2 regions of the Saccharopolyspora sp. NPDC000359 genome follow, and region 1 is predicted to be linked to the other one. Evidence: riboswitches for the same ligand, from Rfam matches in the RefSeq annotation. Region 1 holds a riboswitch; the other holds the start of a gene.
What was found. Region 1 has a riboswitch for FMN ahead of ribB (3,4-dihydroxy-2-butanone-4-phosphate synthase). Riboswitches for the same ligand answer to the same signal wherever they lie in the genome.
Positions count from the first base shown of each region.

Region 2: another riboswitch for FMN. It lies ahead of ABT324_RS08920 (nicotinamide mononucleotide transporter family protein); the one in region 1 lies ahead of ribB (3,4-dihydroxy-2-butanone-4-phosphate synthase).

Region 1 is NZ_JBEPDU010000037.1:55,792-71,441, forward strand. It holds gene ABT324_RS22800 (GntR family transcriptional regulator) at 61-768, opposite strand; gene ABT324_RS22805 (MFS transporter) at 828-2,195, opposite strand; gene ABT324_RS22810 (thiamine pyrophosphate-dependent enzyme) at 2,761-3,732, shown strand; gene ABT324_RS22815 (alpha-ketoacid dehydrogenase subunit beta) at 3,725-4,711, shown strand; gene ABT324_RS22820 (biotin/lipoyl-containing protein) at 4,704-5,027, shown strand; gene ABT324_RS22825 (alpha/beta fold hydrolase) at 5,030-5,674, shown strand; gene ribB (3,4-dihydroxy-2-butanone-4-phosphate synthase) at 5,718-6,365, opposite strand; FMN riboswitch at 6,463-6,591, opposite strand; gene ABT324_RS22835 (hypothetical protein) at 6,842-7,513, opposite strand; gene ABT324_RS22840 (DMT family transporter) at 7,880-8,806, shown strand; gene ABT324_RS22845 (enoyl-CoA hydratase-related protein) at 8,811-9,560, opposite strand; gene ABT324_RS22850 (hypothetical protein) at 9,624-9,878, opposite strand; gene ABT324_RS22855 (damage-control phosphatase ARMT1 family protein) at 10,043-11,188, shown strand; gene ABT324_RS22860 (aminoglycoside phosphotransferase family protein) at 11,195-12,082, opposite strand; gene ABT324_RS22865 (MFS transporter) at 12,469-13,662, shown strand; gene ABT324_RS22870 (RNA-binding S4 domain-containing protein) at 13,733-14,098, opposite strand; gene ABT324_RS22875 (GntR family transcriptional regulator) at 14,246-14,959, opposite strand; gene lhgD (L-2-hydroxyglutarate dehydrogenase) at 15,006-15,650, shown strand, end outside.
Region 2 is NZ_JBEPDU010000009.1:114,439-130,088, forward strand. It holds gene aceE (pyruvate dehydrogenase (acetyl-transferring), homodimeric type) at 248-3,016, shown strand; gene ABT324_RS08915 (M14 family metallopeptidase) at 3,139-4,392, opposite strand; gene ABT324_RS08920 (nicotinamide mononucleotide transporter family protein) at 4,475-5,122, opposite strand; FMN riboswitch at 5,213-5,345, opposite strand; gene ABT324_RS08925 (MFS transporter) at 5,503-6,786, shown strand; gene ABT324_RS08930 (DUF3263 domain-containing protein) at 6,783-7,016, shown strand; gene ABT324_RS08935 (NAD(P)H-binding protein) at 7,175-8,023, shown strand; gene ABT324_RS08940 (antibiotic biosynthesis monooxygenase) at 8,044-8,667, shown strand; gene ABT324_RS08945 (peptidoglycan recognition protein family protein) at 8,671-9,558, opposite strand; gene ABT324_RS08950 (mechanosensitive ion channel family protein) at 9,725-10,444, opposite strand; gene ABT324_RS08955 (PucR family transcriptional regulator) at 10,692-11,906, shown strand; gene ABT324_RS08960 (ACP S-malonyltransferase) at 12,103-13,023, shown strand; gene ABT324_RS08965 (beta-ketoacyl-ACP synthase III) at 13,020-14,000, shown strand; gene ABT324_RS08970 (acyl carrier protein) at 14,064-14,303, shown strand; gene ABT324_RS08975 (beta-ketoacyl-[acyl-carrier-protein] synthase family protein) at 14,300-15,544, shown strand.

The sequences.
Region 1 (15,650 bases):
CGTCCGGTGTGGGGGTACCCGAAATCCTATGCGGGCGAGGGCGACGGCTCCGCCGCGGCGTCAGGCCGGGGAATCCGGGCGGGAGGTGACGTACTCGGTCATCGTCCGGAGCTTGTGGTCGCGCGCGACGCGCTCGATCTCCGCCTGCGAGGCACCGGCCCGGATCAGCGCGACGAGCCGGTCGTGCTCGTCCACGGAGGACAGCGTGCGGCTCGGGACGAAGGTGAAGCTGGACCGCCGGATGCCCGACATCCGCTGCCACTCCCGGTGCACCAGGTCGAGCAGGTGCTGGTTCGGGCAGCTCTCGCACAGCACCCAGTGGAAGCGGTGGTTGAGCTCGGTGAACCGCACCGGGTCCAGCACCCCCTCGCACAGCTGCCGCATCTCCGCGTTGAGGGCGGCGGCCTCGGCCAGCTGCTCCGGGGCGATGCGCGTGGCGGCGAGGCTGGTGGCCGCGCCTTCCAGGTAGGCCAGGGTCTGCATCGCGTTGGCGTAGTCGGCGGTGTTGATGCCGGCCACCTGGGCGCCGACGTTGCGGGTGAACGTCACCAGGCCTTCGGCCTCCAACCGCCGCACCGCCTCGCGTACCGGCACCGGGCTGGTGCCGAACTCGCGGGCGATCTGGTCCAGGACCAGCCGGTACCCGCTGGCGTAGCGCCCCGACAGGATGCGGGAGTGGAGTTCCCGGTAGACCTTCTCCGACTTCGACAGCGCCTGCGCACCGGTTGTGCTCGGCATCTCCCTCGTCCCGTCCTCGGCTGGCGACACCTGCGGATCGTATACGGCGGGGGCGGTACGGCTGCCCGGACCGCCCCCGCGCCGGGTGCCTAGCGCTTGGCCGCCGCGGCGAGCTCGGCCGCGCCCGGGATGTCGAACGCATCCGCACCGAGGGACCCGCCGGTGCGGTCCCTGATCGTGAACGTGGCGACCAGGCCGACCACCGCGAGGCCGAGCAGGTAGGCCGACACGGCCATGGAGCTGCCGAACGAGGCCTGCAGCCAGGTCGCGATCATCGGGGCGAAGGCCCCGCCCAGGATCGCGCCGAAGGCGTAGGACAGCCCGGTCCCGGAGTAGCGGACCTGGGCGGGGAACATCTCGGCCAGCATGGCCGCCTGCGGTCCGTAGGTGAACCCGATGCCGATGCTGAAGACCAGCATCGCCAGCCCGATCAGCAGCACGTTCTCGGTGTCGATCAGCCAGAACATCGGGAACACCCAGATGATCAGCGCGGTGAACCCGATCTTGTACACCGCGGTCCGGCCGATCCGGTCCGACAGCACGGCGCTGGCCATCGTGGTGACGATCCAGGCGGCGCTGGTGAGGGTGACCAGGTTGAGCACCGTCGAGCGGTCCATCTCCAGCACCGTGGTGGTGTAGGAGAGCAGGTAGCCGCCGGTCACCATGTAGCCGGCCGCGTTGTTCGCGGCGAAGGTGAGGGTGCCCTGCAGCACCTGCGGCCCGTTGAAGCGGAACATCTGCACCAGCGGAAGCTTGACGCGCCCCTGCTCGCCCTCACCACCAGCGAACACCGGCGACTCGGCGACGCCGAGCCGGATCACCATGCCCACCACGATGAGCACGACGGACAGCAGGAACGGGACCCGCCACCCCCAGTCGAGGAACTGCTGCTCGGTGGTCGTCGCGGTGACGACGCTGAGCACCGCGGTGGCGATCAGCATGCCGACCGGTACCCCGATCTGCGGGAAGCCGCCGTAGCGCCCGCGCTTGGCCGCCGGGGCGTGCTCGACGGCCATGAGCGCCGCCCCGCCCCACTCCCCGCCAGCGGAGAAGCCCTGCAGGACGCGCAACGCGATGAGCAGGACCGGAGCCCAGATCCCGATGGAGCCGTAGGTGGGCACCAGGCCGATCAGCGTGGTGGAGGCGCCCATGAGCATGAGCGTCAGGACCAGCATGGCCTTGCGCCCCAGCTTGTCGCCGAAGTGCCCGGCGACCATCGCGCCGAGCGGGCGGAAGAAGAAGCTGACCCCGACGGTGGCGAACGACATCAGCCGCCCGGCGAGCTCCCCGTAGGAGGCCACGAACGGCTCGAAGAACATCGGGGTCAGCACCAGGGCGGCGGCGTTGGCGTAGATGAAGAAGTCGTACCACTCGATGGTGGTGCCGACGAGCGTGCCCAACGCGACTCGGCGGTGCTCCCGCCGAGTCCTCCCCTGCGCGAGGTCCGGTTCGGGCATGGCAGCTCCTTTGCTGTGTCCGATGCGGTGCTGCGGTGGACCTGGGTGCCGCTGCGGAGCCCGCCGCCGGTGTCCGGCCACGGGTCGCGGGTCGGCGGAAGCTCCCAACATCACCTACGAAATCAGATACGATCTGAGATCTTGCGGGCGTGAGCTGCGGTTGTCAATGGTCGACCGACTGGGGGATTGCGGCACCGGTTCCAGTGTCGTAACGCAGCGGAATCGCCCGTGGGGAGCCTCTCCCTCGTGAGTGGCGATGGTTGCTCTTGCCGCCATCGCCACTCACGACTGCTTTCACCGTCGATGCCTGGCTCCAGGTCCTCGAAGCGGCTCCTCGGTGGGCATGGAACTTCGCTGAGTGCGCAGTCGGTGTCCCCTGGTGAGGAAGCGGCTCGTCTCGGTCGCGCGGGTGCCATGGCGCGGAAGGCGCTCGTTGCTGCCCGGTGCTGTTCGGCTGGGCAATTTGTCCAGTGGAATCGACATGTCGCCGGTCAGATCGGGCACAGTGATCAGCCGTGGAGGCGACTCTTGCACGGTCTGGCGGTGGTTGCGCACCCTTCCGAGCATGCACACAGCTGATCTCCGCGCTCTGCACCGCCTGATGCTGGTGGCGCGGCGCCTCGACGAGGAGGCCATCGCGCTGCAGCGCCAAGGCGTCTTCCCCGCTTACGCGCCGGCGAAGGGGCAGGAGGCCGCGCAGGTGGGCAGCGCGGCCGCCCTCGACCTGAACCGCGACTTCGCCTTCCCCGGGTACCGCGAAATCGGCGCGGCGGTCGCGATGGGCGTTGACCTCGTCGCCTACCTGGCCACGCACCTCAACACCTGGCACGGCGGGCTCTACGACCCGCAGGCCTCCCGGCTGGCCCCGATCAACGCGGTCGTCGGCGGGCCCGTGACGCACGCCGTGGGCTGGGCGATGGGTGCGAAGCTGGACCAGACCGGCGGTGTGGCGCTCTCCTACATCGGCGACGGCACCAGCTCGCAGGGCGACGTGCACGAGGCGATGAACTTCGCCGGCGTGTACCAGCTGCCAGTGGTGTTCTTCTGCCAGAACAACGGTTGGGCGATCTCGGTGCCCACCGAGCGGCAGGTCGCCGGGGGCTCGGTCGCCGCCCGCGCCGCGGGCTACGGCTTCGAGGGGCACCGGGTCGACGGCAACGACGTGGTCGCGGTGTTCGAGGCGACCCGCGCCGCGCTGGACCGCGCGCGCGACGGTGGCGGCCCGACCGTGATCGAGGCGATGACCTACCGGATGGGTCCGCACTCCACTTCGGACGACCCCGGCCGCTACCGGACGCTGGAGGACGAGCAGGCGTGGGCCGGTCGCGACCCGCTGGCGCTGGCCGCGCGGCAGCTCTCCGCCTCCGACGTCGCCGAGGCCGAGGAGCACGCCACCGCCGTGGTTCGCGAGGTCCGCGAGGGAGTGCAGGCGTCCCCCGCGCCGGACGCGGAGGAGCTGTTCTCGTTCGTCTACCGCGAGCCCACCAAGGCCCTGCTGGAGCAGCAGCGGGCGTGGAAGGAGTCCCTCGATGCCTGAGCTGTCCCTGCAGCAGGCCCTCAACCTGGCCCTGCAGCACGCGTGCGAGGACGACGACCGGGTGCTGGTGTTCGGCCAGGACGTCGGCACGCTCGGCGGCGTGTTCCGGGTGACCGACGGGTTGAAGGCCAAGTTCGGTGACCGGGTCTTCGACACGCCGCTGGCCGAGGCGGCGATCATGGGCACGGCGGTCGGGCTGGCGATGCACGGCTGGCGCCCGGTCCCGGAGATCCAGTTCGACGGCTTCAGCTACCCGGCGCTGGACCAGATCGTCAACCAGGTGGCGCGCATGCACTACCGCAGCCGGGGCGTGCTGAACATGCCGATCACGCTGCGGCTGCCCAGCTTCGGCGGGATCCGCGCGCCGGAGCACCACGGGGAGAGCCTGGAGGCGGTGTTCGCGCACGTGCCCGGCCTGAAGGTGGTGTCGCCGTCCACCCCGTCGGAGGGCTACCACCTGCTGCGGCAGGCGATCGCCGACCCCGACCCGGTGATCTTCATGGAGCCCAAGCCCCGCTACTGGCAGCGGGAGGACTTCGAGCCGTCGGAGCCGGTCGCGCCGATCCCGCCGGGCACCAGCCGGGTGGCGCGCGAGGGCAAGCACGCCACGCTCATCACCTGGGGCGCGATGGTGGCCCGCTGCCTGCAGGTCGCCGAGCTCGCCGCCGAGGACGGGGTGGAGCTGGAGGTCGTGGACCTGCGCTGGCTCAAGCCGATTGACGTCGACGGCCTGGCCGCGTCCGTGGCGAAGACCCGCCGCGCGGTCGTGGTCCACGAGGCCCCGCTGACCGCCGGGCTCGGTGCCGAGGTCTCCGCGCTGGTCACCGAGCGCTGCTTCGGTGAGCTGCGCGCGCCGGTGCAGCGGGTCACCGGCTTCGACGTGCCCTACCCCTCGGGGGCGTTGGAGGACGAGTACCTGCCCAACGCCGACCGCATCCTGACCGCAGTCCAGACCACATTGGAGTACCGCCGTGGCTGAAGTGACCTTTCCGCTGCCCGACCTCGGTGAGGGCCTGATCAGCGCCCGCGTGCTGGAGTGGCTGGTCGAGGAGGGCGACTGGGTGGAGCGCAACGCCCCGCTGGTCGAGCTGGAGACGACCAAGTCGGCGGTGGAGATCCCGTCGCCGCAGTCCGGGTACGTCGCGCGGCTGCACGTCGGTGCCGACGAGGAGCTGGCGGTGGGCGAGTCGCTGGTGACCTTCACGGTCTCCGACGAGCAGGCCGGCATCGTGGGCACCGTGCCCGAGGAGAAGAAGCCGCAGCGGCGGGTCCGCCTGAGCCTCCCGGAGGACTGACCGTGTTCGCCACCGCCGAGGACGGCGCGAAGATCTGGTGCGATGCCGAGCCGGGCCCGACCCCGGTGCTGCTGATCCACGGTTTCGCGTCGGACAGCGAGAGTACCTGGGTGCGCACCGGCTGGACGCGCGCGCTCGCCGAGCGCGGGCACGTCCGGGTCGACCTGCGCGGGCACGGCCAGAGCGAGCGGCCCGCCTCCGGTTACGCCCCGGAGGCGCTGGCCCGCGATGTCCTGGCCGTGCTGGAGGAAACCGGTCTGTCCACTGTGGATGCCGTGAGCTACTCGATGGGCGGGTTGGTGGCGTGGGAGCTGGCGAAGCTGGCGCCCGGCCGCGTCCGGCGGATCGCCCTCGGTGGCATCGGTGGTCGCGCCGCCGACCGCACCTCGATGCGGGGCGTGGCGGAGGCGCTGTCGGCGGACGGCCTGGACGCGTGCGTCGAGGCGGTGGCGGGCCACCGGCTCGAGGGCCCACCACCCGTCCCCGTGCTCTTCGCCGCGGGGGACCAGGACGACATCGCTTCGGACGCACCGGAGTTCGCCGCCGGGCTCGACGCGCCGTTCGTCCCCCTCGGGCGGCGCAACCACCTCAACGCGGTGTCCAGCCGGCTGTTCAAGCAGGCCGCGGCCGACTTCTTCGACCAGTGACTGCCCGGTGGACCCGCGCTGGCCAGCGCGGGTCCACCGGAGTTCAGCCGCGGTTGCGGGCGGCGACCAGGTCCGCGATGGAGATGAGCACGAGGCCGTGCTCGTCGGCGAAGTCGCGCAGCTGCTGGCCGCGCATCATGGTGCCGTCGTCGTTGACGAGCTCGGCGAGCACACCGGCCGGGGGCACCTCGGCCAGCCGGGCGAGGTCGACCGCGGCTTCGGTGTGACCCGGGCGGTCCAGCACGCCGTTGGCGGAGGCGCGCAGCGGGAAGATGTGCCCGGGCTGCACGAGGTCGTCGGGCCGGGAGCCCGGATCGACCAGGGTGCGCAGGGTCGTGGCCCGGTCCGCGGCGGACACCCCGGTGCTGATCCCCTCGCCCGCGTCCACGCTGACGGTGAACGCGGTGCTCATCCGGTCCCGGTTCCGGTTGGTCATCAGCGGGATCTCGAGCCGGTCGAGCAGCTCCGCGGCCATCGGCGCGCAGACGATCCCGGTGGTGTACCGGACGATGAAGGCGATGTCGGCCGGGGTGACCGTGCTGGCCGCGCAGATCAGGTCGCCTTCGTTCTCCCGGTCGGCGTCGTCTACGACGACCACGACCCGGCCCCGGGCGAACTCCCGCACGGCGTCCTCGACCGGGTCGAGCCGCAGCTCCGCCGAGGCCTGGTCGACCGTTGCGCTTGTTGACATCTCCGGTGCCTCCGTTCGCGTCGTGCTGCGCACCGGGGCACCTGCGGGCACGCAGTCACGTCCGACGCGCGCAGCGGCGCGGCGGCAGCATGCCCGCGTGCGCAGCCTCCCATCCGGACTTTCACCGTCGGTCCCGGAGTTCCACCGGGTCAACCGGCCGACTGGGTCGACCGGGTCGCGGACTGTCACCGCCGGTTCGGACTTGCACCGACCCCGGAGCGCACGCAAGTGTGGTTGGCCGGGAGTCTGGCACACCCCACCACCCCAGGCGACCATCTGTCACCCACCTCACTCCCACCACACCTCGGCAACAAGATGAGGTTCCGCCCCAACCTCGAGCGCGGTCCCGGCTCGCCGGTGAGGCGATTCGAATTGGGCGTGCTGCGGCGGCTTCGGCGCTTCACCGAAGACTGGCTTGGACCAGTCGCGCGACCTCGACGATGTCGTGCACGAGTGCGCAAGGACAGGCTGGCCGGTCACGAGGTGAGTGCGACGGCAGCTTCGGCGGTGGCCTGGAGGACTTCATCGGCCGGTGCGCCGGTCACCGGTTCGGCCTCGGCGGAGATGATTGATCGGCCTGAGGTCCTCGAGTCGTAGTGGTGGCCGGTGAAGGGCACGAGGGCGACGATCGGACGGATGTCGCCGGTGCCGTGCTCGTCGAGGAGGCGGCGGAACTTCCGGGTGTCCGTGGCCCTGCGCATGGTTACCTTGGACACGGCCACCACCATCGTGTTGCCCGCCTCGTCGCTGACCGGGTACTGCCAGCGGTCGATGCTCTGGCACGGCGTCCCGATGAGGAACTCCTGCACCTGCCCGTAGGTGAGAGCGGCGCACTCGACGGCGTTCTCGAAACGTTCCCGACCCTTGCGCATCCGCAGCTGCTGCCAGGCGCTGCGGGAATCCCCGCGCCGCGCAGTCCGCTTCGCCTTGCCCAAGTTCGACTGGATGTTGCGGATGACGGCGGATTCAGCGGCGGAGAGCGCAGAGGTGCCGCCCGCCGACCCAGTGACCGCAGCGGTGCCGCCGAACCCGCCCGATGCGCCGAGGGCCACCGCTGTGCCGACCGCAACAGCAACCGGCCCACCACGCCCCTTCTTCAGCAGGATGCGGCGCCCGTCAGGCAACGTGCGCCATCGTTCTTCCGGCATCGTCCTCCCATCCGTTCGGTGCGGACGCATTCTTGACCGGTCGATGAGGACCTGTCCGGCAAAGTGATCTCTATCGACCGAACGGAGTACGAACTCTGGCGCAGTCGCCCTGTCGTCGCTTCGAGGAACGTCGTCGGCGGACTGCGGTCCTCACCAGAACTGTGCTCCCACCGGCCGAATCGAGGTGTGGGGCCGGCCGCCAGAAGTGTGATTTCCATTGAAGTCAGATGTCCGATTTCAATGGGCATTGCGCAGATCGTTGCTCGACAACACAGTCCACCTGGGAAACGGTAGTGGGGCGGGAGGCGCCGGGTGGCTCGACCGGTTCGCGAGGGCGGTGCGGGTGGTCTCGTACCGTGCTGCGACATGGTGCACTTCTTCCGGCGGTACCCGCTGCTGAGCAGGTACGAGGCCGCGCTGCTCGGGATCACCGCGATGTGGGGCGCGACGTTCCTGATCATCCACGTCGCCATGCGACACAGCGGTCCGCTCTTCTTCGTCGGGGTGCGCTTCCTGACCGCCGCCGCGATCGGCGTCCTGGTGTTCCGGCGCACTCTGGCCGGGCTGACCCGGCGGGAGTGGGTGGCGGGCAGCGCGATCGGCGTGATGATCTTCCTCGGATACGGGTTGCAGACCTGGGGCCTGCAGACGATCAGCAGCAGCGCCTCGGCATTCATCAGCGCGCTCTACGTGCCGGTGGTACCGCTGCTGCAGTGGGTCGTGCTCCGCAGGGCGCCGCGCCTGATGACGCTGGTCGGTGTCGCACTCGCGTTCGCCGGGTTGCTGCTGCTGGCCGGACCGGGCGCGGCGGGGATCTCGCTGAGCACCGGCGAGCTCGTCACCGTGCTCAGCGCGGTGGCCATGGCGGCCGAGATCATCCTGATCGGCTCGTTCGCCGGGAAGGTCGACCTCGGCCGGGTCACCGTCGTGCAGCTGTTCGTCGGCGGCGCGCTGTCGCTGCTGCTGATGCCGGTGGCTGGGGAGCGGATCCCGAAGTTCTCCTGGGTCTGGCTCACCGCGGCGGTCGGCCTCGGTGCCGCCAGCTACCTGATCCAGCTCACCATGAACTGGGCGCAGCGCTTCGTCTCCCCGACGAGGGCGACCATCATCTACACCGGTGAACCGGTCTGGGGAGGCGTCATCGGGCGCATCGCCGGGGACCGGCTCCCCGGTCTGGCGCTGCTCGGAGCAGTCCTGATCGTGCTCGGAGTGCTCGTCAGCGAGCTGAAACCCCGCGCGAGGCAGCGCGCCGAACGCCGGAGCCCGGAGCCGGAGATCAGCGCGCCGAGTTGAGCGATCAGGCGCCGGTCCAGCGCGGCGGTCGCTTCGCCAGGAAGGCGGCGACACCTTCGGCCGCGTCGGCGGAGGCCCGGGCGCGGTCCTTGGCATTGGCCGTGTCCAGCCAGCGGGCCTCGTCGTCGGCTGCGTAGGCCGCTTCGACCGCCTGCAGGGTCTCCTGGACCGCGACCGGGGCGTGCCCGGCGATTCGCTCGGCGACGGACAGGGCCTCGCCGAGGGCACCTCCCGGTTCGGTCAGGCGATTGACCAGGCCCAGGTCGTAGGCGCGTTGCGCGGGGAGCGGGTCTCCGGTGAGGAGCAGTTCCCTGGCCACGTTGAGCGGGAGCGCTCGCGGGGCGCGGAACAGACCGCCGCACTCGGCGACCAGACCGAGGCCGACCTCCGGGAACGAGAAGTACGCCGTCCGCGAGGCGACGATCATCGTGGTGGCCAGCGCGACCTCGAAGCCGCCGCCCGCCGCCGCCCCTTCGACCGCGGCGATCAGCGGTTTGCGCAGGCGGCGCCGGGCGATCCCGTACGCCCCGCCGCGCTCGGTGGGGTCACCGGCCCACACGCGCAGGTCGGTCCCGGCCGAGAAGAAGTCCTGGCCGCCGGTGAGCACGGCGGCCAGGACCCCTTCGTCGTCCTCGAAGTCGTTCAACGCGGTGTCCAGTGCTTGCGTCATCGACCCGTCGAAGGCGTTCCGGCGTTCCGGCCGGTCCATCGTGAGGACCAGGACCGCGCCCTTACGCTCCGCTCGCACTGCCACGGCATCGCTCCTCAGCTCGGGTTCCGCAGCCGGGAGTCTAGGCGCCGGTCCGTCGTGCTGGGCTCAGCAGAAGCCGACCGCGTCACCGGTCGGTTCGCCCAGTCGGGAGCCGATGTGGCCGGGGGAGTCCTCGAGGGCGTCCAGGCGGCGGGTGATCTCGGCCTGGACGACGAGCGCTTCGCGCCGGTGCCGCCGCACCAGGTCCCAGCACTGCTGTTCGAGCGCGTGGTTCATGCAGAGCTCGGCGAGCTTGGCGCGGCGGTCGAGCTCGTCCAGCGTGCAGGAGGTCAGCGGCGCGTCGTGCTGGAGAGGGGACATGATCACACCCCGTTCGTCGATGGCTGCCTGGTGGGCTGCCTCCCACTGTGACGTCGGACACCGTCCCCGCGGGCGAGGCGAACTACTCAATCATGCCGCCGCAGATGCCCTGAGTAGTGCGCCGCGCCGTACCCTTCGGAGTGGCTTGCGCGGGAAGGAGCGTCGTGGATTTCGAAGCGCCGGTGATCACGATTGGCGAGCAGGGGTCGTTCGCGTGGAAGGTCTTCCACGAGCGGCACCCCAGGATGCTCGAACGGGTGAGCTCCGCGACGCCGTACGGGCCCGACGTGCGGGACGGGCTGGCCGAACTGCTGAGCGAGTCCACGACCGGGGTCGTCGCCCCGCTCGACGACGAGGCACCGGACCACCGCCGCTGGGCGGCGTGGGCGGCCGGCTGGGTGGGTCGGCCATGGCGGGAGACGCCGTTCCTGTGGGCGGAGAGCTACTTCTTCCGCAGGCTGCTCGCCGCGGTCGGGTACTTCGAGCCCGGGCCGTGGCGCGGTGTCGACCCGTTCGCGCCGATGAAGACCGCCGAGCTCCGCAGCGCCGCGACGGCCGAGACGCTCAAGGCCTTCGACGCCCTGCCGGAGCTCACCGCGCAGGAGCGCGACGCCGCCGTCGTGCAGGCCGCGGTGTGGGGCAACCAGGCCGATCTCGCGTTCCAGCTGTCGACGGGGGTCAGCGGCGCCGCGGGCTTGGTGGCCGGGAGCAGCCAGGAGTTCTGGTCGCTGTTCGACACCGCTGGCCCGGTCCACCTGATCGCCGACAACGCCGCCGGGGAGCTCGCCGCCGACCTGGCGCTGATCGACCACCTGCTCGCGACCGGCCGCGCGAACCACGTCGTCCTGCACGTCAAACCAACGCCGTACTACGTCTCCGACGCAACACCCGCCGACGTGGTCGGCGTCCTGCGCCACCTCGCCGGACTCCCCGGCGAGGTCGGTGCGATCGGGCAGCGGGCCTGGGAAGCCCTCCGGTCCGGACGCGTCGAACTGCGCGCCCACCCGTTCTTCTGCGCCCCGAGGGACTACCGCGCGATGCCGGACGACTTGCGGACCGAGCTGGCTTCAGCCGCGGTGACCGTCCTGAAGGGAGACCTGAACTACCGGCGCCTCGTGGGCGACCAGCACTGGCCCGCCACCACACCGTTCGCGGAAGCGGCCGGGCACTTCCCGAGCCCGCTCGCCGCCCTCCGCGTCCTGAAATCCGAGGTCGTGGTCGGCCTCGACGCACCAGTGGTCGAAGCCCTGGGCGAAGGCCCCTGGCGCACCAACGGCTCCCACGCCCTCATCCAGACGACCCGCCCCTGAACCTGATCAGGTCGTCGCCAGGACCCGGTCGAGGGTGGCGTGACCAGCTGGTTCCCAGGAGGGTTTGCCGCCGGGGAGGCCGAGCCTGCCGTTGCGGCCGACGAAGACCAGGGTCAGCGCCCGCATGACCGCCCAGCCGCGGGCCCGGGTGGTGGTGGCTTCGTCGGCGTGCTCGTAGGTGTCGAAGAAGCGGGTCGTCGCTCCTGTGGGCAGCAGGATCCACGCGGCGGACAGGTCGGTCGCCGGGTCTCCGGCGCACATGTCGCCGAAGTCGACCACCCCGGCCAGCGACCCGTCCTGGACGACCACGTTGGCCGGGTGCAGGTCGCCGTGCAACCAGAGCGGCGGACCCTGCCAGGCCGGTGCGGCGACGGCCTTCTCCCACACGGCTCGCGCGGCGTCGACGTCCGGGTGGTCCGCGATGACCTCGAACCAGGCGTCGGCCTCCGGCGCGAGGTCGGCCAGCGGGATGCCGCGCGTCGGGCTCGTCGGGGCGTCGGCGGGTGCCGGGTGGTGCAGCGCCTTGAGGAAGTCGGCGAGAACTTCGGCCGCGTCGATGGCCGTGATGGGCGCGCGATCGGCCGGTTCGCCCTCGACCCAGCTCATGATCGTCCAGGTGTGCTCGAACAGGCTCGACGGTTCGCCGACGCGAACCGGCACGGGTGTCGGCAGCGGCAGGCGTCCGGCCAGCGCGGGCAACCACGCCTGCTCCTTGCGCAGCAGCTCCGGCGCTTGCCCGGTGCGCGGCAGGCGGACGGCGAGGTCGTCGCCGAGCCGCCACTGCTGGTTGTCCCAGCCCCCGTCGACGTCCCGCAGTTCGAGGTCCGCGAGATCCGGGTGCTGCTCCCGCAGCAGGGCCCGCACCAGCTCCTGCTCGAACCTCAACTCGCCCACGCGAAGACCTCCGATCACCGGTGTGCGGGCACGCTAGCAGCAGCCCGGCCGCGACCAGCGCGAGGTCCTGGCGTGCTGGGGAACGGCTTCCCAGGCCGGGCAGGTGAACCTGTCGGGGAGCGCCTGCCGGGCGACCCAGGCAGGCCACTGTGGACACCGAACCGGCAGGAAGCTGAGCTGGTCGAACCCGGGTTCCGCCGCACCGCGCGGTTCCTGGAGCTCGCCGCTGGTGCGTGCGGTGATCACCGTTCGGCGGATGCCGGTGCGCCGCGGTGCCGGGTAGCCTCCCGTGGGCGCGCTGAGCGGCTCGTCGGCGTCCGTCCCAGCGCGACGACCCGGGCCCGGTGCCGCCCACCCGATCGAAGCGGAACTGGGGGTCTGGCTCCGTGGCCGTGGAGGAACTCACCGCCCGACCGGCCGTGCTGCGCGCGCGCAACGCGGTCACCGCGGTGTTCGTCGTCAACGGGTTCGCCGCGGCCAGCTGGATGGCGCGCATCCCGGAGGCCCGCGACAGGCTCGACGTCACGCCGGGGCAGCTGGGAACGCTGCTCCTGGCGATCTCGGTCGGGTCGATCACCGCCCTGCCGCTCGCCGGCGTCCTGGTCCGGCGGTTCGGCGCGCGAGCGGTGGTCTCGGGCGGTGCCGTCGTGACCGCGGCGGGGTTGGCGGGCAGCGGCGTGGGGGTCGGGTTGCTCGGCGAGTACCGGGTGACCTGGATCGGCCTGCTCCTGGTGGGGTTCGGCTCGGGGGTCTGGGACGTCGCGATGAACGTCGAGGGCGCCGTGGTCGAGCGCGGGCTCGGCCGCACGATCATGCCGCGCTTCCACGCGGCGTTCAGCGCCGGAACCGTGGTGGGTGCCGGGGGAGGGGCTGCGGCAGCGGCCTGGTCGATCCCGATGCCGCTGCACCTGGGCGTGGTCGCCGTCCTCGTCGCGGTGCTGCCCGCGATCGCCACACCGGCGTTCCTCCGCGAGCAGCACGCCGACGACGGCCGCGCCAGCGGAGCCGGGGCGTCGTGGCGGGCCTGGACCGAACCGCGGACGCTGGTGCTCGGCGTGATGGTGCTGGCCTTGGCACTCACCGAGGGCACCGCCAACGACTGGCTGGCCACTGCCCTGGTCGACGGGCACGGGGTCCCGCACTGGGCCGGTTCCGCCGGGTTCGCGGTCTTCCTCACCGCCATGACGACCGGCCGCGTGGCGGGCACCGCGCTGCTCGACCGGTTCGGCAGGCTGCCGGTGCTGTGGGCGACCATGGCCACCGCCGCGCTCGGCGTCCTGCTCCTGGTCTTCGCCACCTGGCTGCCGCTCGTGCTGCTCGGAGCGGTGCTGTGGGGCCTCGGGGCGTCGCTCGGCTTCCCCGTGGGGATGAGCGCGGCGGCCGACGACCCGGGCCACGCCGCTACCAGGGTGAGCGTGGTCTCGACGATCGGCTACACGGCGTTCCTGGCCGGACCACCCCTGCTGGGTTACCTGGGCGATCACGTCGGAACCCTGCACGCCCTCCTCGTGGTCGCGGTCCTCCTGGTCCCCTCCGCCCTGGCCGTCCCAGCAGCCAAATCCCACCAACCCCGCACCTGAAGCCCCGGAGGTCGTCGCCGCGGGGCGGCGGACCGGGGCGAGCAGGTCGCCCTGCGGGGGCCCGCGTCGGCTAGTTGCCCTTGGACCGGAACTTGTCGATCATCCGGCGGTCCCGCTTGGTGGGGCGGCCCGCTCCGCGTTCTCGACGGGCCACCGGGGCCGCTGCCTCCGGGGGTGGGGCCGGGGTCCGGTCGATGTAGCAGGTGGCCGCGTCGGCCGCACCGACGCGGCGCTGGATCACCCGGACCACCTCGACGGTCCGGGTGCGGTTGCCGACTCGGGCCCGCACCTCGTCGCCGGGGGAGACGGTGGTCGCCGGTTTGGCCGGGCGGTCGTTGACGCGCACGTGCCCGCCGCGACAGGCGGCGGCGGCGTCCGGGCGGGTCTTGGTCAGTCGGACGGCCCACAGCCAGCGGTCGACACGGGTGGATTCCACAGCACCACATGATGGCACGGCCCGTCCCGGAGATCCGGCGACCGGGCCGCCCGTGATCCGCGGGCCCTGGTCAACGTGCTGTTGCATGTTGCATGCTACTCGCCCTAGATTGGCCGCGTGACGACGGAGCAGCCCGCCCCCGCTCGCTCAGCCGAGCAGCGCGCGCAGGCGGTCGGCGACGCCGTGGTCGTGGAAGTCGGACCGGCGGCGGGACTCCTGGTCGATGAGCAGGGTCGCGGTGTTGATGATGTGGCGGCTCATGGCCGCGCCGATGCCCGCCTCGTCCCCAGCCATGAACGCCGCGTAGACGTCGGAGTGGTCCTCGAAGCACTCGAGCGGCGTGCGGGACGTGGGAACCGTGCCAACACCGCTGCGCAGGACCATGGTGCGCTGCTCGCGCAGCACGCTGGTGGCCCGGTCGTTGCCGCTCAGCTCCAGCAGGACGGTGTGGAAGTCGCGGTCGGTCCGCAACGTCAGCTCCGCGTCGCCCGCCTCCGCTGCCGCGCGGAACCGGTCGTGCACCTCGGTCAGGCGGCGGCGGGCCCCGGGGTCGTCCTGGGCGAGCCGCGCGGCGCGGCGGGCCAGCGGGACTTCGAGCATGAGTCGGACCTCGAAGCCCTGCAGCAGGGTTTCGACGGATGTCGCGACGATGCGGATGCCGCGGTTGCGCTCGATCTCGACGAGACCGAGCCGGGCCAGTTCGTGCGAGGCCTCGCGGATCGGCGTCCTCGACACCCCGAGCTGCTCGCCCAGCGCCGCGGCGCTGTACAGCTGGCCGGGTTCGAGCTCGCCACTCAGGATCGCCGCTCGGAGCTGGTCGAGGACACGCCCGGTCACGGTGCTGACGTCGAGGGCTTCCACCCCGCCCATTCTGCCGGACGCGCCGGTGAGCACCAGGAGGAGTCGAATGGTTGAGACGCGACGTTTCGCGGTGGTCGGTGGCGGCATCATCGGTGCCGCCGTGGTCCGGGAGCTGAACCGGCGACTCCCCGACGCCGAGGTCGTCCTCTTCGAGAAGGAACGCGAACCCGCGGCCCATCAGACCGGGCACAACTCCGGTGTCGTCCACGCGGGGCTGTACTACGAGCCCGGCGGGCTGAAAGCGCGCCTGTGCCGCCGGGGCGTGCAGCTGATGCGGGACTACGCCGCCGAGCGCGGCCTCCCGTACGAGCGCTGCGGCAAGGTGGTGGTCGCGCTCGACGCGGACGAGCGCGGGCGGCTCGAAGCGATCCACGACCGGGCCACGAAGAACGGGGTTCCCGGCGTCCGCCTCATCAGCGGCGGCGAGCTCCGGGAACTGGAGCCCGAAGCGCGGGGCGTCGCGGCCCTCCACTCACCGGAGACCGCGATCATCGACTACGCAGCGGTGACGCGCGCCCTCGTCGACGACGCCCGGCGTGCCGGGGTGGACGTGCGGCTGGGGGTTGAAGTGCTCGGCGCGGACGTGGGAACCGGGGGGCGGGTGCGGGTGCGCACCAGCCAGGGGGACGAGCTGTTCGACAACGTGATCGCGTGCGCCGGGCTGCAGTCCGACCGGCTCGCCCGGCGATCC
Region 2 (15,650 bases), on a different contig from region 1:
CACACCTTCCAGATATGGCCGATAGCGAACACTGCCGACCGCCACCGGCGCAACTGCTGGCGGCACGACACGCCGCAGCAGCGGTCAGGCCATGACTGTAGACCGGGAACACCCCCACCAACAGCCTGGTCGGCGGCGCGGCTGTCGACGGTGCACGCATCCGTGGCTGAAATGGGGGACGATGAGAGTGTTCGACATCACTGTTCGAACGCCCTGCCACAGCCACGACGCAGTCGAGGAGTTCGCCTTGTCCCCGCTCAACAACGACGCCGGTGCCGCCCCCGCCCAGCGGGTTCGGGTCATCCGGGACGGTCTTGCCTCCCACCTGCCGGACATCGATCCGGAGGAGACCGAGGAGTGGCTGCAGTCCTTCGACTCGGTGCTGTCCGGCCACGGGCAGCAGCGCGCTCGCTACCTGATGCTCCGGCTGCTGCAGCGCGCCCGCGAGAGCGGCGTCGGCGTGCCCTCGCTGACCAGCACCGACTACGTCAACAGCATCCCCACCGAGCAGGAGCCGTGGTTCCCCGGCGACGAGGAGACCGAGCGCCGCTACCGCGCCTGGATGCGCTGGAACGCGGCGGTGATGGTGCACCGGGCGCAGCGGCCGGGGGTCGGCGTGGGCGGCCACATCTCGTCCTTCGCCTCCTCCGCCAGCCTCTACGAGGTGGGGTTCAACTGGTTCTTCCGCGGCAAGGACCACCCCGGCGGCGGCGACCACCTCTACATCCAGGGCCACGCCTCCCCCGGCATCTACGCCCGCGCGTTCCTCGAGGGCCGCCTGTCCGCCGACCAGCTCGACGGGTTCCGCCAGGAGTACTCGCACGCCGGTCCGGGCGGCGGCCTGCCGTCCTACCCGCACCCGCGGCTGATGCCGGACTTCTGGGAGTTCCCCACCGTCTCCATGGGCCTGGGCCCGATGAACGCGATCTTCCAGGCCCGGTTCAACCACTACCTGCACGACCGCGGCATCAAGGACACCAGCCAGCAGCGGGTGTGGGCATTCCTCGGCGACGGCGAGATGAACGAACCGGAGTCGCGCGGGCTGCTGCACGTGGCCGCCAACGAAGGTCTGGACAACCTCACCTTCGTGATCAACTGCAACCTGCAGCAGCTGGACGGGCCGGTGCGCGGCAACGGCAAGATCATCCAGGAGCTGGAGGCGTTCTTCCGCGGCGCCGGGTGGAACGTGATCAAGGTGATCTGGGGCCGCGAGTGGGACGCCCTGCTGCACGCCGACCGCGACGGCGCGCTGGTCAACCTGATGAACACCACCCCGGACGGCGACTATCAGACCTACAAGGCCAACGACGGGGCCTTCGTCCGGGAGCACTTCTTCGGCCGCGACCCGCGCACCAAGGACATGGTCAAGAACCTCTCCGACGACGAGATCTGGGGCCTGCGCCGCGGCGGGCACGACTACCGCAAGATCTACGCGGCCTACAAGGCGGCCACCGAGCACCACGGCCAGCCCACCGTCATCCTGGCCAAGACGATCAAGGGCTACGGCCTCGGCCCGCACTTCGAGGGCCGCAACGCCACCCACCAGATGAAGAAGCTGGCCCTGGACGACCTGAAGCAGTTCCGGGACAGCCTGCGGATCCCGATCTCCGACGACGAGCTGGACCCCTACCTGCCGCCCTACTACCACCCCGGCAAGGACGCGCCGGAGATCCAGTACCTGCAGGAACGGCGCCGCCAGCTGGGTGGCTACCTGCCGGAGCGGCGGACCAAGGCCAAGCCGCTGGTGCTGCCCGGCGACAAGGTCTACGACGTGGTGCGGCGCGGCTCGGGCAAGCAGGAGGTCGCCACCACCATGGCGTTCGTCCGGCTGCTCAAGGACCTGGCCAAGGACAAGGAGATCGGCCCGCGGCTCGTGCCGATCATCCCGGACGAGGCGCGGACCTTCGGCATGGACTCGATGTTCCCGTCGCAGAAGATCTACAACCCGCTCGGCCAGCTCTACACGCCGGTGGACTACCAGCTGATGCTGGCCTACCGGGAGAGCGAGCAGGGGCAGATCCTGCACGAGGGCATCAACGAGGCCGGGTCGACCGCGTCGTTCACCGCGGCGGGCACCAGCTACGCCACGCACGGCGAGCCGATGATCCCGATCTACATCTTCTACTCGATGTTCGGCTTCCAGCGCACCGGCGACAGCTTCTGGGCGGCCGCCGACCAGATGGCCCGCGGGTTCGTGCTCGGCGCGACCGCCGGGCGCACCACGCTGACCGGTGAGGGCCTGCAGCACGCCGACGGGCACTCGCAGCTGATCGCCGCGACGAACCCGGCGGTGGTCGCCTACGACCCGGCGTGGGCGTTCGAGGTCGCGCACATCGTCAAGGACGGCCTGCGGCGGATGTACGGCGAGGACGCCGAGAACGTCTTCTACTACCTGACCATCTACAACGAGCCCTACCGGCAGCCCGCCGAACCGGACGACCTCGACGTCGACGCGCTGCTGCGCGGCCTGTACCGCTACCAGGCCGCACCCGGCGGCGACGGGCCGAAGGCGCAGGTCCTCAGCTCGGGCGTGAGCCTGCCACTGGCGTTGGAGGCGCAGCGGGTGCTCGCCGAGGAGTGGGAGGTGCAGGCCGACGTGTGGTCGGCGACGTCCTGGTCGCAGCTGCGGCGCGAGGCCGAGGCCGCCGACCGGCACAACCTGCTGCACCCGGACGCCGAACCGCAGGTGCCGCACGTGACGCGGGTGCTGTCGCAGGCGGAAGGGCCGGTGGTGGCGGTCAGCGACTGGATGCGCGCGGTGCCGGACCTGATCCGGCCGTGGGTGCCGGGCGAGATGGTCAGCCTCGGCGCGGACGGGTTCGGGTTCTCCGACACCCGCCCGGCCGCGCGGCGGGTGTTCCTGGTCGACGCGGAGTCCACTGTGGTCGCGACGCTGGCCGCGCTGGCGCGCTCCGGGCAGGTGGACAAGTCCCAGGTCGTCGAGGCGGCCCGCCGCTACCGCCTGGACGACGCCCAAGCCGCCGGCCCCCAGACCTCGGACCCCGGCGACGCCTGACCGCACCACCGACTCGTGAGCGGCGATGGTTGCCCCAACCACCATCGCCGCTCACGACCCCACACCACCGACTCGTGAGCGGCGATGGTCGTCCTAACCACCATCGCCACTCACGACTGTGGTCAGCAGGTCAGGGGTTCCCCGTCGGCGAGGCGGAACTCGGCGCGCGGGTCGAGCAGCAGGGCGACCAGGGAGCGGGCTTCCTGGCGCATCGGGACCACGCGCGATCCGTCCGGCCCCGGGATGCTGCGCACGCCGTGCAGGGCGAGCTCGTCGCGCACCTCGCCGAACTGGTCGGCCGTCAGGCGGTAGCCGCACGGCGGGTCCTCGTCGACCTGCTCCGGGGCGGGCGGCTCGTTGTCGGCACCGCCGAAGTAGATCGGGCCCTGGTCGCGCAGGCCCGCCAGCCGGGCTCGCGCGGTCGCGGCCGTGATTTCGCCGCCACGCTCGGACACCATCCGCAGCGTCGCCCCGACCCCGGCGAGCTGGGAGTCGACGCGGCGGTGGTTGTTCACCGCCGGGTCCGCCTGCTCCTCCTCGGTCAGCGGGTCGACGCGGGTCTCCACCAGCAGGCCGACGGCGTTCTTGACGCCGGTGGTGTTGCGCAGGATCCGCTCCTGCCCGTCGCCGGCGACCTGCTTGATCGGCTCCCCGGTCTCCGGGTCGGTCCAGATGCCGTAGACGCCGGTGGAGAACCCGGTGTCCTCGACCGCGGGCCGGACGTACTCCTCGGACAGCCGCTCCGACTCGCCGTGCACGCCCTCGGCGGTGTTGAGGTTGCGCGGCCACAGCGCCAGCAGGTCCTTCACGTAGTACGGCGGTTTGGCGCCGTACTCGTGCAGGTCGTGCACGATGTCGGGCCGCTCGTCGCGCACCACCCGCGCGATGGCCCGGGCTTCTGGCGTCTCCAGCGCGAGGTGGTCGCGGTTGATGTCCACGCCGTCGGCGTTCCCTCGGGTGTTGGCGACGTTGCCGTCCGGGTTGGCGTTGGGCACGAACAGCAGGCTCGTGGTGCGCAGGAGCTCGCGCACCTGCGGGTCGTCGGTGAGGCCGAGGTCGCGGATGCTGCTGAGGCAGGCCTCGCGGCCGGACGGCTCGTCACCGTGCTGCGAGCAGGTGAACAGCACGCTCGTGCGCGCCGACCGGGCACCGACGCGGACCAGCCGCAGCGGGCGGTCCTGCGTGCTCCTGCCGATCTCCTCGACCGAGACGGCCTCACTGACCTCGTCGACGGCCCGCAGGAACTCGGACTCCTCCTCCGGTGTCGTCCACCGCTTTCCGTCGGTCTGCTCGAAACCCGTCGTCGGTGCTGTGGTCCGCTCCTGGGCGGACGCCGTCGGCGCCACCAGCAGGGTGCAGACGGCCAGTGGAACCACCGCGCTCCGCGCGAGACGCCCCATTTCGACCCCTTCCGGCGATTGTGATCACTCCGCATACACCACCGCCGAACACCCGGAGTCAAGCCTTGACAGCAGCACCCTCCCGCGCCCGCTGCACGCGCGCGGTGCGGTTCCAGCTCCACCAGCCGTGCACCACCAGGGCCGCGAAGACGACGTAGATCGCCGCGCTGAAGTGCAGGCCGGAGGCGATCTGCAGCGGCACGCCCACCGCGTCCACGGCCAGCCACACCAACCAGAACTCGACCAACCCGCGGCCCTGCGCCCAGAACGCGACCAGCGTGCCGACGAAGATCCAGGCGTCCGGCCACGGCGCCCACGAGGCGTCCAGTGCGGACAGCAGCAGCGCGAACGCGGAGGTGCCCAGGACCAGCGCCCCGATCAGCACGAGCCGCTCCACTCCCCTGGCCTTGCGCACCACGACGCCGTAGACGGGATCGCTGCGGCGGTTCCACGCCCACCAGCCGTAGAGGGAGATCAGCAGGATCATCACCTGCCGGACGGCCAGCCCGCCCAGGTGCGCCGAGGCGTAGACCGCGAACAGCAGCACCGTCGCCGAGACCTGGACCGGCCAGGTCGCCAGGGTCCTGCGCTGGGCGAGGAAGACCACGGCCAGGGCGCACAGCTGCCCGACGAGTTCCGCCCACGAGATCTGCTGGCCCAGCACGGTGATCCCGTTGCCAAGCAACCATTCCGCGACAGTCCGCACGCCCGCTCCTCCCACCGGCGACGCGCGCGCCGGGGTGCGCGGGCAGCATGCGGGCCCCTGCCTGCGGGTGCAGTCCGGCCCCGGCCACCCGTGCGCTGCCTCTCATCCGGACTTTCACCGTCGGTCCCGGAATTCCACCGGATCGGCCGACACCTCGTTGGGGAGGAGCCGGTTCGCGGACTGTCACCGCCGGTTCGGATTTTCACCGAGCCCCGGAGCGCACGACTTCGTTCGTCCTGCGCAACATCGTGCGCCTGCTGATCTGTTCCCGGACGCGTACGTGGGTCGGATCACACGTCCGAAATCCGCTTGTGCCGCCGCCCGCGGGGACCGGATCTTAATCCCATGCCCAGTTCTGCCGACCTGCGCGAGCCCGACCGGTGAGCCGCCTGCTCGTCCTGCTGCTGTCCGTGACCTGCGGGATCAGCGTGGGCAACATCTACTTCCCGCAGGCGGTCAGCCCGCTGGTCGCGGCCGGTCTGGACGTGCCGCCCGAGGTGGCCGCGCTGGTCGCCACGGCCGTGCAGCTCGGTTACGCGGTCGGCATCTTCCTGCTGGTGCCGCTCGGCGACCGGGTGCCGTACCGGAAGTTGATCGCGGGCCTGCTCGTCGCCACGGGCGTGGGCCTGCTGGCCGCTTCGGCTGCTCCGTCGCTCCCGCCGCTCGTGGCAGCCAGCGCGCTCATCGGCACCACGACCGTGATCGCGCCGCTGGTCAGCCCGCTGGCCGCCGGGCTGGTGAGCGAGGACCGGCGCGGCACGGTCATCGGGATGCTGCTGAGCGGGTCGATCGGCGGCATGCTGCTGTCCCGCGCGTTCGGCGGCACGCTCGGCGAGTGGCTCGGCTGGCGGGCGCCGTACCTGGTGGCCGCGGTGCTCGTGCTGCTCATCGCCGGGGTCCTGGCGTTCGCGGTGCCGAGCACGCAACCGCCGTCGACGCAGCGCTACCCGGCGCTGCTCGGCGAAGCGCTGCGGCTGCTGCGCACCGAGCCGGAGCTGCGGCGCTCGTGCTTCTACCAGGCGATGGTGTTCGCCGGTTTCACCGCGGTCTGGACCGGGGTGGCGCTGCTGCTCACCGGCCCGACCTACGGTCTCGGCGCACCGGCCGTCGGCGCGCTGGCGGTGGTCGGCGCGGCGACCATGGTCTGCACCCCGGTCGCCGGCCGCCAGGCGGATCGGCGGGGCCCGGACGTCGTCAACCTCGCCTGCATGATCGGCACCATCGCCGCGGCCGCGGTGCTCGTCGGCGGCACCTTCGGCGGAGTGCCGGGGTTGGCGTGCCTCGTGCTGGGCACGCTGCTGCTCGATGTGACCATGCAGTCGGGCATGGTCGCCAACCAGGTGCGGATCTACGCGTTGCGACCGGAGGTCCGCAGCAGGCTCAACACGGCCTACATGACCTGCGCCTTCCTCGGCGGCAGCGCCGGATCCTGGCTCGGGGTGCGGGCTTTCACGTACTTCGGCTGGCCGGGCGTGTGCGGGCTGGTGGCGCTGCTCGCGGGCGCGGCGCTGACCAGGCACCTCGTCGCGCTGCGCTCGCGAGCGGAGGACCGGGAGCCCGCACGCGCGGGTGTGAGCAACGCCCTCCGGACGGCCGATCGAACACGCGTGCGCCCACCGGTAGACTCGATCAGCAGCTCGTCGCAGGAGGGGGACGCCGGATGAACGACACCGATCACGCGATCCTCGCCTTCGAGCTCGAGCACTGGCAGTACCAGGGCAACAAGGAGCGGGTCATCCAGGAGCGCTTCGGCTTCTCCCCGAACCGCTACTACCAGCGGCTGAACCGCCTGCTGGACGAACCCGAGGCCCTGAAGCAGCAGCCCGCGCTGGTCAAGCGCCTGCTGGACCGCCGGGACCAGCGCGCCCAGCGCCGCATCTCCCGCGACCGCTGACTCACCCCACCACCGCGCCCGCCCGCCGGGAACGGGCGCGCTGACGATGCATCCCCGCCCCGTCGAAGTACAACGCTCGTTGCATTAAGTGCACTACATGTTGTACTTTACTTTCGGGCGGCGGATCGCCGCCCTCCGAAGCGACAGGTGGAGCTGCGATGTCCCACGACAGGACCCTGGTGATCGGTGCGACCGGCAACATCGGACGGCACGCCGTCGACCTGCTGCACGGCGCGGGGGCGGACGTCCGCGCGATGGCCCGGAACCCGGCTGCGCTGCCGAGCGGGGTGGAGGCGGTGCGCGGCGACCTGACCGACCTGCCGAGCCTGCGCGCCGCGCCGCGGGAGGTCGACTCGGTGCTGCTGGTCTGGCCCTTCGCCACGGTCCCGGCCAACCCGGCGATCATCGAGACTATCGGCCAGCACGCCCGGCGGATCGTCTTCGTCTCCTCCGGCGCGGTGCGCGACGACGTGGCCGAGCAGCACGGCCCGATCGCCCAGTTCCACGCCGAGGTCGAGCAGCAGATCGAGCACTCCGAGTTGGACTGGACCTTCCTCCGACCGCACGCGTTCGCGACGAACGTGCTGTCCTGGGCGCCGGAGATCCGCGCGGGCGGAGTGGTGCGCGGAGCCTTCGGCGAAGCCCAGCTGTCGCCAATCCACGAGCGCGACATCGCCGCAGTCGCCGTGGAAGCGCTGACCAGCAGCGGACACCACGGGGCCAAGCACACGCTCACCGGACCGGAGCTGCTCACGCAGGCGGACCAGGTGCGCATCATCGGTGAAGCCCTGGGCCGGCCGCTGCGCTGGGAGGAGATCCCACGCGCCGAGGCCGCCGCCAAGATGTTCCCCGGCTCGCCGCGCGAAGTCGCCGAAGCAGCGCTCGACGGCTACGCCCAACTCGCCCGCACCCCAGGCCTCGTGACCAGCACCGTGCGGGACGTCACCGGCCGACCGGCCAAGACCTTCCGGCAGTGGGTCGCCGACCACACCGCCGACTTCAGCTGATCCCAGGAGGTACCGCCGAGATGAACGACCTGCCCGACATCACCCGCGCCGACGCCGGACTCGTGCTCGTCGGCGAGTGGTCCGAGGCGCCGGAACGGCAGCTCGCGGCGGCGCGGGCCGCCGCGGACGTCGCCAACCAGCCGACCGGCCTGCTCTCGCACACCGTCCTGGTGGGCACCGACGGCAGCACCCTCCTGCACTACTCGCAGTGGTCCGACCAGGCCTCCTGCGAGGAGCACCTGCGCACCGCACCGGATGACCGCACCGCGCGGGCGGTTGCGTTCCACCGGTACCGGAGCCTCGTGCTCAGCCAGGACCGACCGGGCTGCGTGGTGGCCGTGCGGTTCCGGTCCGACAGCCACGACACCGCGCGGCGGTTCGTCGACACGCTGCTGGACGAGGAACCCGGTTTCGCGCGGCGGACGGACGTGGCGCCCCCGGCCGGGATGATCTCGAACCACTTCCACATCAGCACCGACGGCACCCGGGTGGTCAACTACGCGGAGTTCGTCGACGAAGCCGCGCACCGCGCGGTCGTGGCGAACAACCTGCAGGCCGACCACGACGTCCCGCAGCTCATCGGCAGCACACCGGGGCTGGAGCTGATCGGGTTCAAGCGGTTCACCACCTGGCTGAGCCGCTGACCCCTACGGCTGGGGGCGCTGCGCGTACTGCTCCGGGGTGAGCTGGCGGTCGTGCTGGATGCGGACCAGCTCGGCCAGCAGCGGCGCCGCCTGGTCCGGCGGCAGCGCCTGGAACGCCTTCTTGATCGCCTCCGGGTCCCCCGCACCGGCCTGCGCCGGGATGTCCGGCGCCTGCTTGGCCACCACGGTGTTCACCAGGTCCACCAGCATCGCGACGATGGTCCGCGGCCCGAGCTCGGTGTGCCAGCCCTGGATCTCGCCGTTCGGCCCGCGGGGCCCGAGCAGCTCGTGCTCCAGGCGCCGCAGGATCGCCTCCTGCTCCGGGGTCATCTGGTCCTCCTGGTCCTTGTTCCCGAGTTCGGCGCGGAACCGGTCCATGTCCACGTGACCAGGGTCGATCTTGCCGGTGACGCTGGTCTCCTTGTGGCCGCGCGCGGCGTCCGCCGGGCGCCCCAACCGCTCCAGCACCACCCGGGTCGCCGTCAGCGCGGCCGCGTGCTGCTCCGGGCTGGGGCCCTGGTCGACGCCCTGGTAGTCCCACTCGAAGCCGACGTAGAGGGTGTTGCCGTCGCCTCCCGGGTTCGGGCCGGACGCCTTCGCCTCGCCCGCGTGGTTCGCGCGGCCCGCGGCGATCATGTGCACCACCCCGTCGAAGCCGATGACCGCGTGGCACAGCGGTCCGGCGAGGTCGGGGCGGCCGTCGATGCACAGCTGGACGCTGGGCGCCGGGTTGTCGTAGGAGGCGGGCGTGGCGGTGTGGTGCTCCAGCACGCCGACCGGTGCTGGCTGCGGCCCCGAGGTGGCGGTGCGCTCCCGCCAGCCGTCGGTTTCGACCACCGCCAGCCCGGCCTCGCGCAGGGCGTCCGCCAGCCAGACGAGGGGCAATGCCAACCTGATCACTCTCCTGGCTTGATCTGTTCCCTCATGGTGTCGCGAACGGGTGCGTGCGACCACGGCCAAGTGCGTGAAAAAGGTCGAGACCCACCCAACGGGTGAGTCCCGACCTTCGATCGATCCAGTGAGCCACCGCCACGCTGGTCAACCAGCGCCGCGGGGTTCAGAGCCCGCTGGTCCCGGGGTTCGGGTCCTGCTCCGGGCCCGGTCCCGCGCCCTTCCTGGTGCTGAACTCGGATTCCACGTCGGTCAGCCACTTCGACCAGCGCTGCTGCATCGGCCGGATGAGACCGCCGCCGACGCCGACGACGATCACGCCACCGACGGTGGCCAGCACGGTGACCAGGACCGGCGTGGTCACGGTGAGCGCGATGCCCATCTGGTTCAGCGCGGCGATCACGCCGAGGGCCACGATGAAGCCGAAGGTGATCTTGCCCAGCACACCGCTGATCGGGCGGCTGCCCAGCGCGCTGCGCACCAGGTCGGCGACCACCCGGCCCACCGCGGCAGCCACCAGCACCAGCACGATCGCGACCAGCACGCGGGGCAGGAACAGCACGATCTGGTCGATCAGGTCCTTGACCGGGTTGGGGCCGAAGGCGCCGAGCGCGAGCTGCAGGAAGATCAGCAGGATGAAGTAGTAGACGACCTTGATCAGCAGCCCGCCGAGGTCGATCTGCGTCTTGGCCGCCAGGTCGGCCAGCCCGGCGCGCTTGAGCAGCCGGGTGAAACCGAGCCGGACGAAGAGCACCTGGAGGGCCTTCGAGACGCCCTTGGCGATCAACCAGCCGATCAGCAGGATGATCAGGAACATGACGAGCTTGGGCACGAATGTGGCGATGCTGGCCCAGGCCTGGGCCAATCCGTTTTGCAAGGTATCCACGATGTCACCTCGGGGGGGAAGCCGAACGGCGGTGGTCAATGGGTGATCGTTTCTGCTATTCGGCTGATCGACAAACCGAAAGACCGCCTCGAACGGGCGAATTGATTCCCCTAATGGATTAGGTGGAATCACCGCGGGTCAGCACCGGTCGTTATGCGCCTTTTCCGCCGTTCTGCGGTGTGAGCCCGCCCGCACCGGTCAACCGGTGCCCGCCGGAGCTGATCGGCGGCGTGCGATTCTGGGAGGCATGAGTACCGAACGCGCAGGTGAGCGGGACAGTGGTGCGCGACGGCAGATCTCCGCACCCACCCTCCGCCGCCTGGAACGCGCTTCGGGTGGGCTGGCCGGGGCCAGCGTCGGCGCGATGGAGCAGCGGCTGCCGTGGTTCCGCCGGTTGCCCGCTGACCAGCGGGCCAGCGTGCTGCTGGTGACCCAGACCGGCGTGTCCAACTTCGTGGCCTGGCTGCAGGACCCGACCGAGGCGATCCGGTTGACCGCCGAGGCCTTCCGCGCCGCCCCGCGCGACCTGTCCCGCTGGGTCAGCCTCCGGCAGACCCTGGAGCTGGTGCGGGTCGCCATCGACGTGTTCGAGCAGCAGCTCCCGGAGCTGGCCGACCAGCAGCACGAGCGCACCCTGCTGACCGAGTCGATCCTGCGCTACACCCGCGAGATCGCCTTCGCCGCGGCGACCTCCTACGCGGCCGCCGCGGAGGCGCGCGGCGCGTGGGACGCGCGGCTGGAGGCGCTGGTCGTCGACGGGATCGTGCGCGGTGACGCCGAGGAATCGCTGCTCTCCCGCGCCGCGGCACTGGGCTGGGAGCCCTCCTCAGAGGCGACCGTGCTGGTCGGCAACGCCCCCTCCGACGACCCGCCGACCATCGTCTACCAGGTGCGCAGCCGCGCAGCCCGGCTCGGCTGCCCGGTGCTGCTCGGGGTGCAGGGCAGTCGGCTCGTGGTCGTCTTCGGCAGCTCCGGTGAGGAGCGCTCCGACGAGGAGGCGGCGGCGCGGCTGACCGAGGCGTTCGACGAGGGCCCGGTGGTCGTCGGGCCGACCGTGTCCAACCTGGCCGAGGCGCACCGGTCGGCCGCGGACGCGATGTCCGCGCTGCGCGCCGTGGTGGCCTGGCCGACCGCACCGCGCCTGGTGCCCGCCGGTGACCTGCTGCCAGAGCGGGCGCTGGCCGGCGACCCGGAGGCCGAGCGGCAGCTGGTCGAGCGGATCGTGCTGCCGCTGGTGGACGCCGGTGGGGCGCTGATGGAGACCGTCGACACCTACCTCGAGGTCGGCGGCGTGCTGGAGAACTGCGCGCGGCAGCTGTACGTGCACCCCAACACCGTCCGGTACCGGCTGCGGAGGGTGGCGGAACTCACGGGCCGCACGCCGTCCAACGCCCGCGACGCGCACGTCCTGCGGGTGGGGTTGGCGGTCGGCAGGTTGGCCAAGGCGCGCGGCCTCTGGTGAGCACAGCCGTCACGTCCAGTACCAGGGCTTTACCGTTTTTCACCGATGTGTCACCGACCGAACACAGCCGACAACGATTCGCCCTCCTGCCCGCCCCCGCGCGGGACCGGGTTGTAGACACCCCACAAGATTGCGCTCCGGACTTCGTCTGTCTCGGCATCACTCCGAGCGCATCACGACGTGTTCAGTAGCAAGGGTGATCGCGCTTCTAGCCCCTGGACAGGGGTCGCAGACCCCAGGGATGTTCAACCCGTGGCTCGAGCTGGACGGTGTCGCCGAACGGCTCGGCGCCTGGTCCGAGCTGACCGGCCTGGACCTGGTCCGCCTCGGCACCACCGCCGAGGCCGATGAGATCAAGGACACTGCGGTCACCCAGCCGCTGGTGGTGGCGCTGTCGCTGATCGCCGCCGAGGAGCTGCGCCGCCGCGTGACCGTGCCGGACGGCACCCCGGTCGCCGGGCACTCCGTCGGCGAGCTGGCCGCCGCAGCGGTCGCCGGAGCGCTGGACGCCGACGACGCGGTCGCGCTGGCGGCAGTCCGCGGCCGCGAGATGGCCGCCGCGTGCGGGCTGGAGCCCACCGGGATGTCCGCCGTGCTCGGCGGTGAACCCGACAACGTGGTGACCCACCTCGATCAGCTCGGCCTGGACCCGGCCAACCGCAACGGCGCTGGTCAGATCGTCGCCGCCGGGCGGCTGCCCGCGCTCGAGCAGCTCGCCGCGGAACCGCCGGCCGGAGCCCGCGTCCGCCCGCTGCCGGTCGCCGGTGCCTTCCACACCCGCTTCATGGCGCCCGCGCAGGAAACCCTGGCCAAGCACGCCGAGCAGGTCAACGCGCGCGACGCCGCGCTGCCGCTGCTGTCCAACGCCGACGGCTCGGTCCTCACCGGCGCGACCGAGGTCCTGCGCCACCTGGTCTCCCAGGTGACCAACCCGGTGCGCTGGGACAGCTGCATGGCGACCCTGGCCGAGCGCGGTGTCGAGGCCGTCGTGGAACTCCCGCCCGCGGGCACCCTCAGCGGCCTGGTGCGCCGTGAACTCAAGGGCGTCAAGACCGTCGCTCTGAAGACCCCCGCCGACCTGGACAAGGTCGCCGACCTGCTCGGGAGCGACGAGTGACCAAGCCCCGCATCGCCCAGAACCCCACTCCGGCGGGCACCCGGCTGCTCGGCTTCGGCAGCACGCAGGGCAACCGGATCGTCACCAACGACGACCTGGCCAAGATCGTCGACACCAACGACGAGTGGATCCGCCAGCGCGTCGGGATCATCCACCGCCGCCTCGGCGACGACAGCCAGACCGTGGTCAACATGGCCGTCGAGGCCGGGGCCAAGGCAGTCGCCGACGCCGGCCTGGCCCCCTCGGACATCGACCAGGTGATCGTGGCCACCTGCACCATGCCGGGCGGCATCCCGAACGCCGCGGCCCAGGTCGCCGACCAGATCGGCATCAAGGCCCGGGGCGCCTTCGACGTCAACGCCGCGTGCGCCGGGTTCGTCTACGCGCTCTCCGCCGCCTCGGACGCGGTGCGCGCCGGTTCGGCCCGCAACGTGCTGGTCATCGGCTCCGAGCGGTTCCAGGAGTGGCTGGACTGGCAGGACCGCGCCAACTGCATCATCTTCGCCGACGGCGCGGGTGCCGCGGTGGTCGGTCCGGCCGAGGAGCCCGAGCTCGGCCCCGCCGTGCTGGGCAGCGCGGGCGACCTGGTCGACACCATCTACCTGCGCGAGGGCAAGTACATCTACCAGGAGGGCCAGGCGGTCTTCCGGTGGGCGACCACCCAGATCGCCCCGGTCGCGGCCCGCGCGGTCGAGGCGGCCGGGCTCCAGCTGTCCGACGTGGACGTCCTGGTGCCGCACCAGGCGAACCTGCGGATCGTGGAGGCCATCGCCAGGAAGCTGCAGAGCCAGGGTGCGCGTGACGACCTCGTGGTCGCCCGTGACATCGTCTACTCCGGCAACACGTCGTCGGCGTCCATCCCGCTGGCCATCGACCACATGCGGGGTGCTGGGGAGATCCCCAGCGGTGCCGTGATGCTGCTCGTGGGCTTCGGGGCCGGGCTGTCGTACTCCGCCCAGGTCGCCGTCTGCCCCTGACCCCCAAGCTGCCGCGGGGCCGCAAGCCCGCGGTGAGGAACGCAAGTACCAGGAAGGAACACCGTGTCCAACGAGGAAATCACCAAGGGTCTGGCCGCGATCGTCGAAGAGGTCGCCGGTGTCGACGCCGAAGAGGTGTCCGTCGACAAGTCCTTCGTCGACGACCTCGACATCGACTCCCTGTCCATGGTCGAGATCGCCGTGCAGGCCGAGGACAAGTTCGGCGTGAAGATCCCGGACGACGAGCTGGCCAACCTCAAGACCGTCGGTGATGCGGTGGACTACATCACCAAGAACGCATGACGACCGAAGTCGTCATCACCGGGCTGGGCGCGACGACGCCGCTGGGCGGCGACGTCGCGTCCACTTGGGACGGAGTGCTGAACGGCGCCACCGGCATCAAGCGCCTCGAGGCGGAGTGGCTCGACCGCTTCGAGCTGCCCGCCAAGATCGGTGCGCCGCTGGCGGTGGAGCCCGCCGACGTGCTGCCCCGGGTGCAGCTGCGCCGGATGGACCGCTGCGAGGCGATCGCCGTCATCGCCGCCCGGGAGGCGTGGTCGGACGCCGGTTTCGAGCTGCCGTCCGACGAGTCCGAGCCGGTCGACCCGGACCGGCTCGGGGTGGCGCTGGGCACCGGCATCGGCGGCCCGCTGACGCTGCTGCAGCAGGACGACCTGCTGGAGGAGCACGGGCTGCGGAAGGTCTCGCCGCTGACCGTCCCGATGCTGATGCCCAACGGCCCGGCCGCGATGGTCAGCCTGGACCTGCGGGCCCGCGCCGGGGTGCACTCCCCCGCGTCGGCCTGCGCGTCGGGCGCCGAGGGCCTGGCCAAGGGCTTCGACATGATCCAGCAGGGGCACGCGGACGTCGTGGTGGCCGGTGGCGCGGAAGCCTGCATCCACCCGATCACCATCGCCGGGTTCGCCCAAGCCCGGACCCTGAGCACCCGCAACGACGACCCGGACCGGGCTTCCCGCCCGTTCGACGTCGACCGCGACGGGTTCGTGATGGGCGAGGGCGCCGGGGTGATCGTCCTGGAGAGCGCGGAGCACGCCAAGGCGCGCGGCGCGCGGATCTACGCCCGGCTGGCGGGCACCGGAATCACCTCCGACGCCTACCACATCACCGGCAGCCACCCGGACGGCCGCGGCCAGATCGGGGCGATGCGCAAGGCGCTGCGCAGCGCCGACCTGGAGCCGTCGGACATCGGACACGTCAACGCGCACGCGACCTCGACCGTGGTCGGCGACGTCGGTGAGGCCAACTCGGTGCGCCAGGCCATCGGTGCGGACGCGGTGGTCACCGCGCCGAAGGGTTCCCTCGGCCACCTGGTCGGCGGGGCCGGTGCGGTGGAGAGCATCATCACGATCCTCTCCCTGCAGCACGGCGTCATCCCGGCGACCCGGAACATGGACAAGCAGGACCCGAAGGTCGAGCTCGACGTGGTCGCCGACAAGCCGCGCCACGTGGAGCAGACCGCTGCGATCAACAACGCCTTCGGCTTCGGTGGCCACAACGTGGCCCTCGCCTTCGCCAGGGCCTGACCGCGAGCACCGGAAGCGGGCTGAGCACGCCTCAGCCCGCTTTCTCGCATTCCACCCTCCCCCTTTCCACACCCCCTGGCCGAAGCTGTTCGGGTGTTCGGGTTCC